3 regions of the Peribacillus muralis genome follow, and region 3 is predicted to be linked to each of the others. Evidence: riboswitches for the same ligand, from Rfam matches in the RefSeq annotation. Region 3 holds a riboswitch; each other region holds the start of a gene.
What was found. A riboswitch is a leader RNA that binds a small molecule or an ion and turns the genes downstream of it on or off. The one in region 3 is predicted to bind cobalamin.
Positions count from the first base shown of each region.

Region 1 (3,153 bases), 1.1 Mb from region 3:
GCAACCATCAAATACATTAATCGGTTTTTAACCGATGCTGATAATACAAGGTTAGGTTACTTTGCGCCATTAGCTGAACGAAATGAACAAGTTAAGCAGGGATTGGCAGAATTAAAAGAGCTGGAATCTTATTTGGAATTCCTTGGTGTCGATGATCGATGTACATTCAATCCATTTTTAGCAAGAGGGTTGGAGATATATACCGGTACGGTTTATGAGATTTTTTTATCTGATGAAAGCATTAAGTCAAGTATTGGCAGTGGCGGAAGATATGACAACGCCATTGGTGGATTGATCGGAACGAATGGGAGTTATTCGACAGTCGGGATCTCATTGGGACTGGATGTAATTTATACTGCCTTGCTCCCATTAAAGGGAAAAATCGTGGAAAACCCTGATGTGGATTTTTATGTGATCCCGATAAATACCGAAAAGCACGCATTATTGGTAGCAAGACAGCTAAGGAATAAAGGATATAAGGTGGAGTGTGAATTAGGAAAGAAAAGGCTCGGCAAAGCTTTAGATAAAGCAAATAAAGAGAAATTCCGTAACGTCATCATCGTTGGGGAGGACGAAGTGAAAAATGATCAAATAAAAATCAAAGATATGTTCTCTGGCGAAGAAAGAATGGATTCTTTTTCGTTTAATGAAAACTGAGGGATATCGAGTCCTATATTGAAGGGGCTTCAATTCTGAAAATCCTAAGAAAGCTTTTGGTATTAAATGAAATTATTTGTAAATTTTCAAATTATTTGATATGTTTGATTGGAAAATTAAATACGTGTAGAAGCAGGTGTAGATTGATAGTATTTTTTCATCTACATAATAGGGAAGTCGGTTGGAGCCCGACGCTGTCCCGCAACTGTATTTGGGAGCGATTCGAAAAAACCACTGTCTTCAGAAAATGAAGATGGGAAGGTTCGAAAGAGCGATGATCATAAGCCAGGAGACCTGCCTGCTTCAGCACACATCTATACCTACGAGGATAGGGGGTGTTAAGTGCGAGCGATTGATCAGCATGTTTTTGTTTTGTCGTGGAAAAACATGTTTATTTACGTATCAATTCAAACTTAACAACTTCTTCTTGAAGTTGTTTTTTTATTTGACATGATTATCTGAAGCTGGTGAACGCGGAAAGAAGTGCAGGAAATGAAAAGCCTTTGATTCTTTTTGAAAGGGCTTACAATGATGCGGGGAATCATTCAGGTATCGCCTTTGATTAAGTCCTATCGTGAAGTTGAAGTGAGGAGGAAAGAAATGGGTGAAGCGGAACTTCAATGTAATGAATCTTTATTTTCTCATGGTCCGGACATTGCAGTATTTACACCAGAAGATTTTAATGAGGAAGATCATCTTATCTCAAAGACTACAGAACTCTTTGTCAAAAACGAAGTGAAGCCCCTGCTTGAGTCGATTGATCGGCACGATAACGGCAAGGTGAAAAAACTGTTTCGGGAAGCCGGAGAGCTCGGCTTACTCAGTGTGGAGGTTCCAGAGTCATATGGAGGGCTGTCCCTGAATAAAAAGCTGTCAGGGCTTGTAGCCGAGAAGATGGGGTTTGGCGGTTCTTTCAGCGTTTCCTTTAATATACATGCAGGCGTAGGAACTCTCCCGTACGTCTATTACGGAACAGAAGCGCAAAAGCAAAAATACCTGCCAAAACTTGCATCAGGAGAATGGATTGGTGCTTATGCCTTAACGGAAAATAACGCAGGATCAGACGCGCTTAACGCTAAAACGACGGCGGTCTTGAACGAGCAGGGGACAGCATGGCTGCTGAATGGTGAAAAACAGTGGATCACGAACGCACAGGTGGCCGATGTATATGTTGTCTTCGCCAAAACAAGTAACGGCATGACTGCATTCATCGTGGATAGAACGTTCAAAGGGGTTTCCATCGGTCCCGAAGAGAAGAAGATGGGGATAAAAGGATCTTCGACAGCCACTTTAATCTTGGAAGATGTCAGTGTACCCGCAGGGAATGTTCTCGGAAAAGTCGGGCAAGGGCATCATGTAGCATTGAATATTCTGAACATGGCGCGATTGAAGCTTTCCTTCTCAAATATCGGAGCATCGAAGCAAGCATTGGAGCTTGCCGTTAACTATGCGAAACAGCGAAAACAATTTGATCGGCCAATCATTCGTTTTTCCATGATACAAGAAAAAATTGCAGATATGGCAATTGCGATATATGGGGCGGAAAGTGCAGCCTACAGAACGGCTGATAGCTTGGATAAAGTATTCGATAATGGAGAACCTCTCGATGAGCAATTGGTGAAACTGGCAAACTATGCAGCCGAATGTGCTATCAATAAAGTAAATTGCTCCGAAGTACTTGATCGAATAATAGACGAGGCCTTACAGATTCATGGCGGCTATGGTTATATGCAAGAGTATGAAGTGGAGCGATTATATCGTGATGCCCGAATTAGCCGGATTTTTGAAGGAACGAATGAAATAAATCGTCTGACGATTGCCAAACTATTGATGAAAAAAGGACTTCAATACGGCGACACCTGGTTGGCCCCTCTCCTTGATGAGGAGGGAACCAGAAATCAGCACTACATCCATTTGTCTAAAAGACTACTCAACAAATCTTTGAAAGCGCTGATACATGCCAAAATCAACATCCAACAGGAACAAGAATATTCCCGTCTGCTTGCAGACATGATGAAGGAAATTCATGTGATGGATTCTGCGTTCAGGCGTACGGAAAAAGCGATACAAAAGAACGGGATGGAAAAGGAACGGCTGAAAGAGAATATGACCAACGTTATCTGTGAAGAAGCGTACCGCAGAGTTGAAGGGATGGCAGTATTGATTTTAGCGGGAACGGAATCAGATGAAGCGGGCAGAAAAGTGCTGTTGGATGAAGTTCGCAGCCTTGCTGTTCCACTCTTCAGGAATCTGTTTATACAAAAACGGGAAATCGCAGAAAGAATGGCGGAGCAAGAAAAATATAATGTGTGAACGGAGTGAAGCCTTATGAAGAAGATTGGGTTTATCGGGTTGGGCAATATGGGTCTACCTATGTCACGAAGTTTACTTCTTTCTAATTATACCGTGTATGGGATGGATTTGAATGAAGAGGCTGAAATGTCCTTTCATCAATCAGGAGGAACGATTGGCGTATCGGTTGAAAATATGGTGAAA
Region 1 is NZ_CP017080.1:920,678-923,830, forward strand. It holds gene ABE28_RS04445 (histidine--tRNA ligase) at 1-657, shown strand, start outside; cobalamin riboswitch at 775-973, shown strand; gene ABE28_RS04450 (acyl-CoA dehydrogenase family protein) at 1,258-2,970, shown strand; gene ABE28_RS04455 (NAD(P)-dependent oxidoreductase) at 2,986-3,153, shown strand, end outside.
Region 1: another riboswitch for cobalamin. It lies ahead of ABE28_RS04450 (acyl-CoA dehydrogenase family protein); the one in region 3 lies ahead of ABE28_RS23270 (ABC transporter substrate-binding protein).

Region 2 (3,153 bases), 1.3 Mb from region 3:
AGACGGGTGCTTGTTGTTGGAATACTGACTTCGTTCAATCCCAAAAAGGAAACAGGTTTGGGCGGTAACTTGTCCCTTTTTCGGGATTTATCATTGTATCTTTTCCAACATGGAATTTTAACCTATGTCTTCACAGGAAAAGCCCTTACTTCCGGTTCAATGATAGGGTATGTTTTTTCTTCCAGTGCAGACAGGTGGATTGAATGCAAGCTGCCGCTTCCAGACATTGTCTATAATCGTATTCCCTTGAGGTCCTATGAGGCTTCTGCAGAATTTCAATCGCTCATGAACCATTTTAATGAGCATAGTGTGAACATATTCAACCCGGGTTTCCTAGATAAATATGTAATGTACGAAACTTTGGTTGAAGATGGTTCCCTCATCCAGCACCTCCCGGCAACAACGAGACTGAAAACTCGCGATTGCCTGGAATCATTCCTTGATGCACACCGACATATCTATTTAAAACCTTGTAAAGGAAGCCAAGGAAAGGGTATTTATACCATCTGCAAAAATCCGGATGATACACTTTTGTTCAACAGCCTAAAACTTGGCGAATCTTTCTCGAACTTCGATTCTTTCTGGGAAGCAAAAAAGAAAGACTTATTAAAAAGAAATTACCTCGCTCAGCAGGCGATCGCACCAAAAAAACTTCATGGTCATCGTTACGATTACAGGGTCCTCGTCCATTATGAAAAAGGATTTTATAAAATAACCGGCAAAGCTGTAAGGATGTCACAAACACAGGAAATCACTACACATACACCGCGTGGTGGCAAGCTTTATCCTTATCAGAGCCTGCAATCAAGAAAACTGAATTTAAGATTGGCAAAAATCGCCCAAAAATGCGGAGAAATCCTTTCAAAAAAATTGGGCTTTCTCGGAGAGTTTTCAATTGATATCGGTGAAGACGAATCGGGCTCTCTATTCATTTACGAGGTCAACTCCAAACCCATGCAGTTCGACGAAACCGATATAGAAGCTAATCGGCTTTTACATTTAAAAAACCTTTTCATAGAATTAACTTTTTCCAACCGGTTAATAAAATAACACCTCCTGCTGCCGTTTTCCATTATAATGTAATGTGAGACAGCAAATATGGAGGTAATACATATGATTAGTCATTTTCAATGGGCACCCCTGCATAAGAATCTGCCAGGATGGAAAATTTCATTTTATTTCAACAGACTATCGATTCAAGCCTTATATCATAAAGATGGAACCATCGAGTGGACAGCCAATCCACCTACAAAAGAAGATGAACCGAAGCTCAAAACCATGATACATGATTTAATGGTCTATCATGTTTATGAATAAACCGTATTGCCCAACCTGTTTTTAGGAAAATCCAAAAAGGAATAAAAATCCCTACTTTGCCTAAACTAATGAAAAGGCAAGGAGGGATTTATTTTGGATAAAGAAAAAATGACTTTTTTAAAGGATAGCGAATATGATGGAAGGGACTCCGCCTTCCTCGATATCGATCGGTACATCAATGAAGGATTGGCAGGCGGAAATGTATATGAGGCCGCTGACCTCCGGAACATTGAAGAAGCACATGATTTGTATGACGAGACAGATCCTAACATCAATAAATAGACGACCATATGTCTAGGGCTCTCTTTTAGGAGAGCTCTTTTTCGAACAGTACCTCCTCTGCCCCTCCAAACATTTCATGGATCACCCTTTCGTAGGCGATTTCCAGATTACGCGAAAACGCTTCCTTTTCAGCTGGACTTTTTGCTTGACCATTGATTTCCCTTGTGAGATTGATACGTTTTTCGCTTAAAGAAACCGTATCTCCCCCCGAAAAATTGTACATAACCTGAACTTTAAGATTATCCGTGAAAAATTCAACCGTTCCAAACATATGTATTCCCCCTTAAAAAATAAAAAACAACTTCCCGGAAGGAAGTTGTTTGAGCGCAACGAAACGAAACATAACAAAAAACAAACATGTTTTTTCCATTTTTTAAAATGAAAAGCATGCTTTTGCCAATTTTCGCACGTAACATCTCCTATCCTCGTAGGCATTTGATGATGTGCTAAAAACAGGCAGGTATCCTGGCTCATGATCATCGCTTTTCGAACCTTCCCATTTCCTATTGCAGAAAACAGTGGCATCAATCGAATCGCTCACATTTACAGTTGCGGGACAGCGCCGGATTTTAACCGGCTTCCCTATTAAGCGAATAAATAGAAGATTTCTTATCCGCACCCATTTCTAGACTAATTTAGTTTTCCATATAAATGTATCAAATTATTTCCTGGATTACAATCAGGGCCCGCGGAGATGATCGATCATCTCGTTTTCAGTTCTTTGGTTCCAGCCATTCCACTTAGGATGTTCACACCATTGAGGTTACAAAAAAGAAACCGCAGCAAGTAGTTAAAAAACTAGAACCAGCATTTATGCTTTAAGATATTTCACGTTTAATCCGGAAAAACATCCTGAACAGTTTGTCCGGCTATTTGTTTATATGTTGCTTCCCTTCAGGACATTTTCTTTCAAAATCGACGTAATGATATGCTCCGAATCCCATTCATGCTCTGATATTTCAATAAGAGGATAACGGTTGGGTAATAAGGTATCCTGGATTTCCTGAACAGAGAGTCCTTGATTATGCAAAAGCAAAATTTCTCCACGGAGGTTTTCCAAATAATCGAGTTTTTTCCGGAACATTTCCTTTCCGTTCGGAACATGACCTGCATGGCAGCAAAACATCTCGCCAAAGTCATATTGAAGCAAGCTTTTTATGGAATTAATGAGGACGGGAACGGACTCTTCCCGCAGAACTAGTTTTGTTTTGGGAGTGACGAAGAGATCGCCTGAAAAAAGCATGCCCGTACTGCGATTCAGATACACCATATGGTCATGCGCATGACCGGGGGTGTAAATCGGCTCCCATGTTTGGCTCCGGGAATGAACGGCCATACCAAGCGGCTCTGCTTTGAAAGCATCCCGCCGCCCCCAAAACATTTTGCGATAAGCCGGATATTCAGCATCCTTCGCACATGCTTCAACCGACATCGGATGAATGAATATCGGGACCTTTTTATGCTCCTGTATCCAGGCCGCGCCTCCCGTATGGTCCTCATGATAATGCGTAAGGGCCACCGAATCAAAATCGGCGGTCTCATAGAATGGGATCA
Region 2 is NZ_CP017080.1:1,167,224-1,170,376, reverse strand. It holds gene ABE28_RS05580 (YheC/YheD family endospore coat-associated protein) at 1-1,050, shown strand, start outside; gene ABE28_RS05575 (YheE family protein) at 1,114-1,317, shown strand; gene ABE28_RS05570 (hypothetical protein) at 1,411-1,599, shown strand; gene ABE28_RS05565 (hypothetical protein) at 1,625-1,870, opposite strand; cobalamin riboswitch at 2,038-2,237, opposite strand; gene ABE28_RS05560 (MBL fold metallo-hydrolase) at 2,477-3,153, opposite strand, start outside.
Region 2: another riboswitch for cobalamin. It lies ahead of ABE28_RS05565 (hypothetical protein); the one in region 3 lies ahead of ABE28_RS23270 (ABC transporter substrate-binding protein).

Region 3 (3,153 bases):
ACGGCAGAATGATTCCGATATAATTCCACCCGCGCATGGAAACGCTGCCCATGAGCCAGCCGATGATTTGCCTTAATTCCTCCCCCGTCAACGCAATCATCAATGATATGAAGGCGCTTAAAAACGAGCTGAAGATGATTCCCGTCAAAATGATCGTTTCGACCTTCATCGATCGATCCATTTTTTTCGCAAATGTCAGCACACAAAAAATCGTGATCACGGAACATAAGATGCTCAATGCAGGAAGTGTATATAAACCGATGAACGGTAGTGATATATTCAAGAATAACGTCACTACTGCCCCGACTGATGCTCCTGACGAAATGCCGAGCGTGTAAGGATCGACAAGCGGATTCCGGAGCAATCCCTGAAACGCCGCACCCGCGACCGCTAGCGATGCCCCCACCAAACCAGCAAGCAATACACGCGGCAAGCGGATGTTCATCACGATATTCGTCAGCATCACATCGGGATCGGCGGAAATCGGCAAATGGAATATCTCCTTGCCGATTATTTGCATAAGCACGGGAATCGGTACGGACACCGAACCGAATGAGATGCCGATCGTACTCGCAAAAAGTAAAAATAATAACGCAAGCAAATAAGCAAGCGCCCATTTAGTTGTCAAATACATTCGGATAGATTGATTTGGCAAGTTCCTCTACTCCCTCTATTAAACGTGGACCTGAACGGGTCACCAAGTCGGAATGGACATCAAAGACTTGGGCATCCTTGACCGCCGTTACGTCCTGCCACCCTTTACGGCCCGTCATTTCACTTACCGGGTCTTTTGTGTAATAACCGTATGTTGTAACGATGACATCCGGATTGGCTGCAATCATCGATTCTTCATCCATTTTGGCCCAGCCATCCAAATCCGCTGCAGCATTATCTGCTGATATCATCGTAAGCATTTCATTCATGAATGTATTTTTACCAGGTGTATAGATATCCGGGGACGGCGAAACCTCCACTAAAACGGTCTTCCTTTCCGATTCCTTTACCGATTTGGCTTTCTCGGAAATAACCTTCAGCTTCTTTTGCATGCCCGCGATGATGTCTTTTGCCTTAGCTTGCTCCCCTGTTGCCTTCCCGATCATATCGATGGACTCGTACACCTCACTGAAGCTTTTTGCATCATTGACTACAATGACGTCGATTCCAGCATCCTTAAGCTGCTGGAGCCCCTCTTCCGAGTTATGGGCACTCGATGCATGGGCAAGAACAAGATCGGGCTTCAAGGAGACGATCAATTCCGTGTTCATTTCCATTCCGCCCACTTTTTCGATATCCTTCGTTCCTTCCGGGTAATTATCATTGTCGGAAACACCAATAACCTTATCACCTAAACCAAGCGCAAAGACCACTTCCGTATTGCTTGGTATCAGCGTAACGATTTTCTTCGGTTTTTCTTCTATCGTCACCTTTTCGCCCGTTGCATCTTTAATCGTAAGCGGGAAAGCTTGGTGTTTAGCATGATCCGTTTGCTGCTTTTCTTTTCCTTCATTGGTCGTGCCGCAGCCAACCATCATGCCCGCCGTCAGCAACATCACCAGTATCAGGCCAAAAATCTTCTTCACGTTCATTCCCCACATTCGTTTCATTTAGTTTTAGCCCACCTTAAGCAAGGTCCCCATAACAAAAAGCATCCCCCGTCAAACGGAAGATGCTTGTATGGCAACACTATCATTACGGACTCTTTACGGTCTGCCACACACCTCCCCATCCGCGTGGGTCACAGGTGTACGAATCTTGGCAGGTCTCCTGGCTCATGGTCATCGTCAACGGCACCTTCCCATATCCCAAACAGTTGGCATACAGCCGTCAGCTCCCATATACAGTGGCGGGACCGCGCTGGCATTACACCAGCTTCCCTATTAAGTCATTAAGACACCAAATCGTTCTATGTATATAATTTTCACTGCTTATCATTATACACCATGCAAGAATCGATTATTGGGGGATTTTTTCAGAAATGCCTGTCCTGCTTCAGTGATTGGACGCATTTTCAATCATGTTTGCAAATCCCCCGGCGGATAATCCCGGTGATATCCGTACGCGATGCAGTGCATGCATCCCTTGTTCACTTGTGGCACCGCCAGGCTCCGTGGTGACTGCCATCTTGTATCCAGCTTCTTCCGATAGCCTGAGGCTCTCCTCGTTATAACGGCCGACTGGATAAGATAGCACCGTCGTCTCCTGGTGCAGGATGCGATCGAATAAATCCTTGGACTGGACCATTTCAGCTTCCTGCTGCCCTGAAGTCATCCTGTTCAGCTCGAGATGGTTGATCGTATGACTCTCGATGGAGATGCCATTCGCACTCATCTCCGCCATTTGATCTTCCGTCAGGTGATGAGCTTTACCGATGGACTTCCCGATCATGAAGATGGTCGCTTTCATATCATACTCCTTCAAGATAGGAAAAGCCTCCGTATAGTTATCTGTATAGCCATCATCAAAAGTAATCCAGACACACTTTTCACTTGGCATTCGATTCTCACTTAAAACGAGGAAAGCTTCATCAGGCGATAATGTCTGGTAGCCATTTTCCCGAAGCCAAGCCATTTGCAGCCGGAACTCCTCCTTTCGCACCCGAAGGTTATTTCCCTCCGAGATACTGTGGTACATCAATATCGGGAGCTTAACCGCGGACTCGGCCGTTACCCAGCCACTCGTATCGATTCGCTCCGGACCTGCTCCACCCTCCGAATCGGGTTCGGCATCATTCTCCGCGGCCGCAGCCACCTCAATATTCTCTTCCGTAATCGGCGCAGCCGTCTTTTTACCTAAATTCTCTAAAACCCCTTGTGAACAGCCAGCTAAAATGAAGACTCCAAGTAAAGCTGCCATCCATATGAACTTATATTTCCCCACTATCATTCTCCTATTTTTTTCTAGCATAATAGTACCAGAAAACCTGTGAATAATAAAGTATCCCAATTAACGCAATATAAGGGAAAATAAATGATTATATGCCTCTCTACGCACTTTTTTAAATAATTATAAGCTACTCACTTGAAAAGTTTGCCTTTAACCAATATAATAAACAAGTCGTCGACCTTATAATATGTCCCAGTAGCTCAGCAGGATAGAGCGACAGCCTCCTAAGCTGTAGGTCGTAGGTTCGATTCCTATCTGGGACGCTAAAAA
Region 3 is NZ_CP017080.1:4,788,384-4,791,536, forward strand. It holds gene ABE28_RS23265 (FecCD family ABC transporter permease) at 1-634, opposite strand, end outside; gene ABE28_RS23270 (ABC transporter substrate-binding protein) at 618-1,604, opposite strand; cobalamin riboswitch at 1,738-1,911, opposite strand; gene ABE28_RS23275 (polysaccharide deacetylase family protein) at 1,990-2,853, opposite strand; tRNA gene ABE28_RS23280 (tRNA-Arg) at 3,073-3,146, shown strand.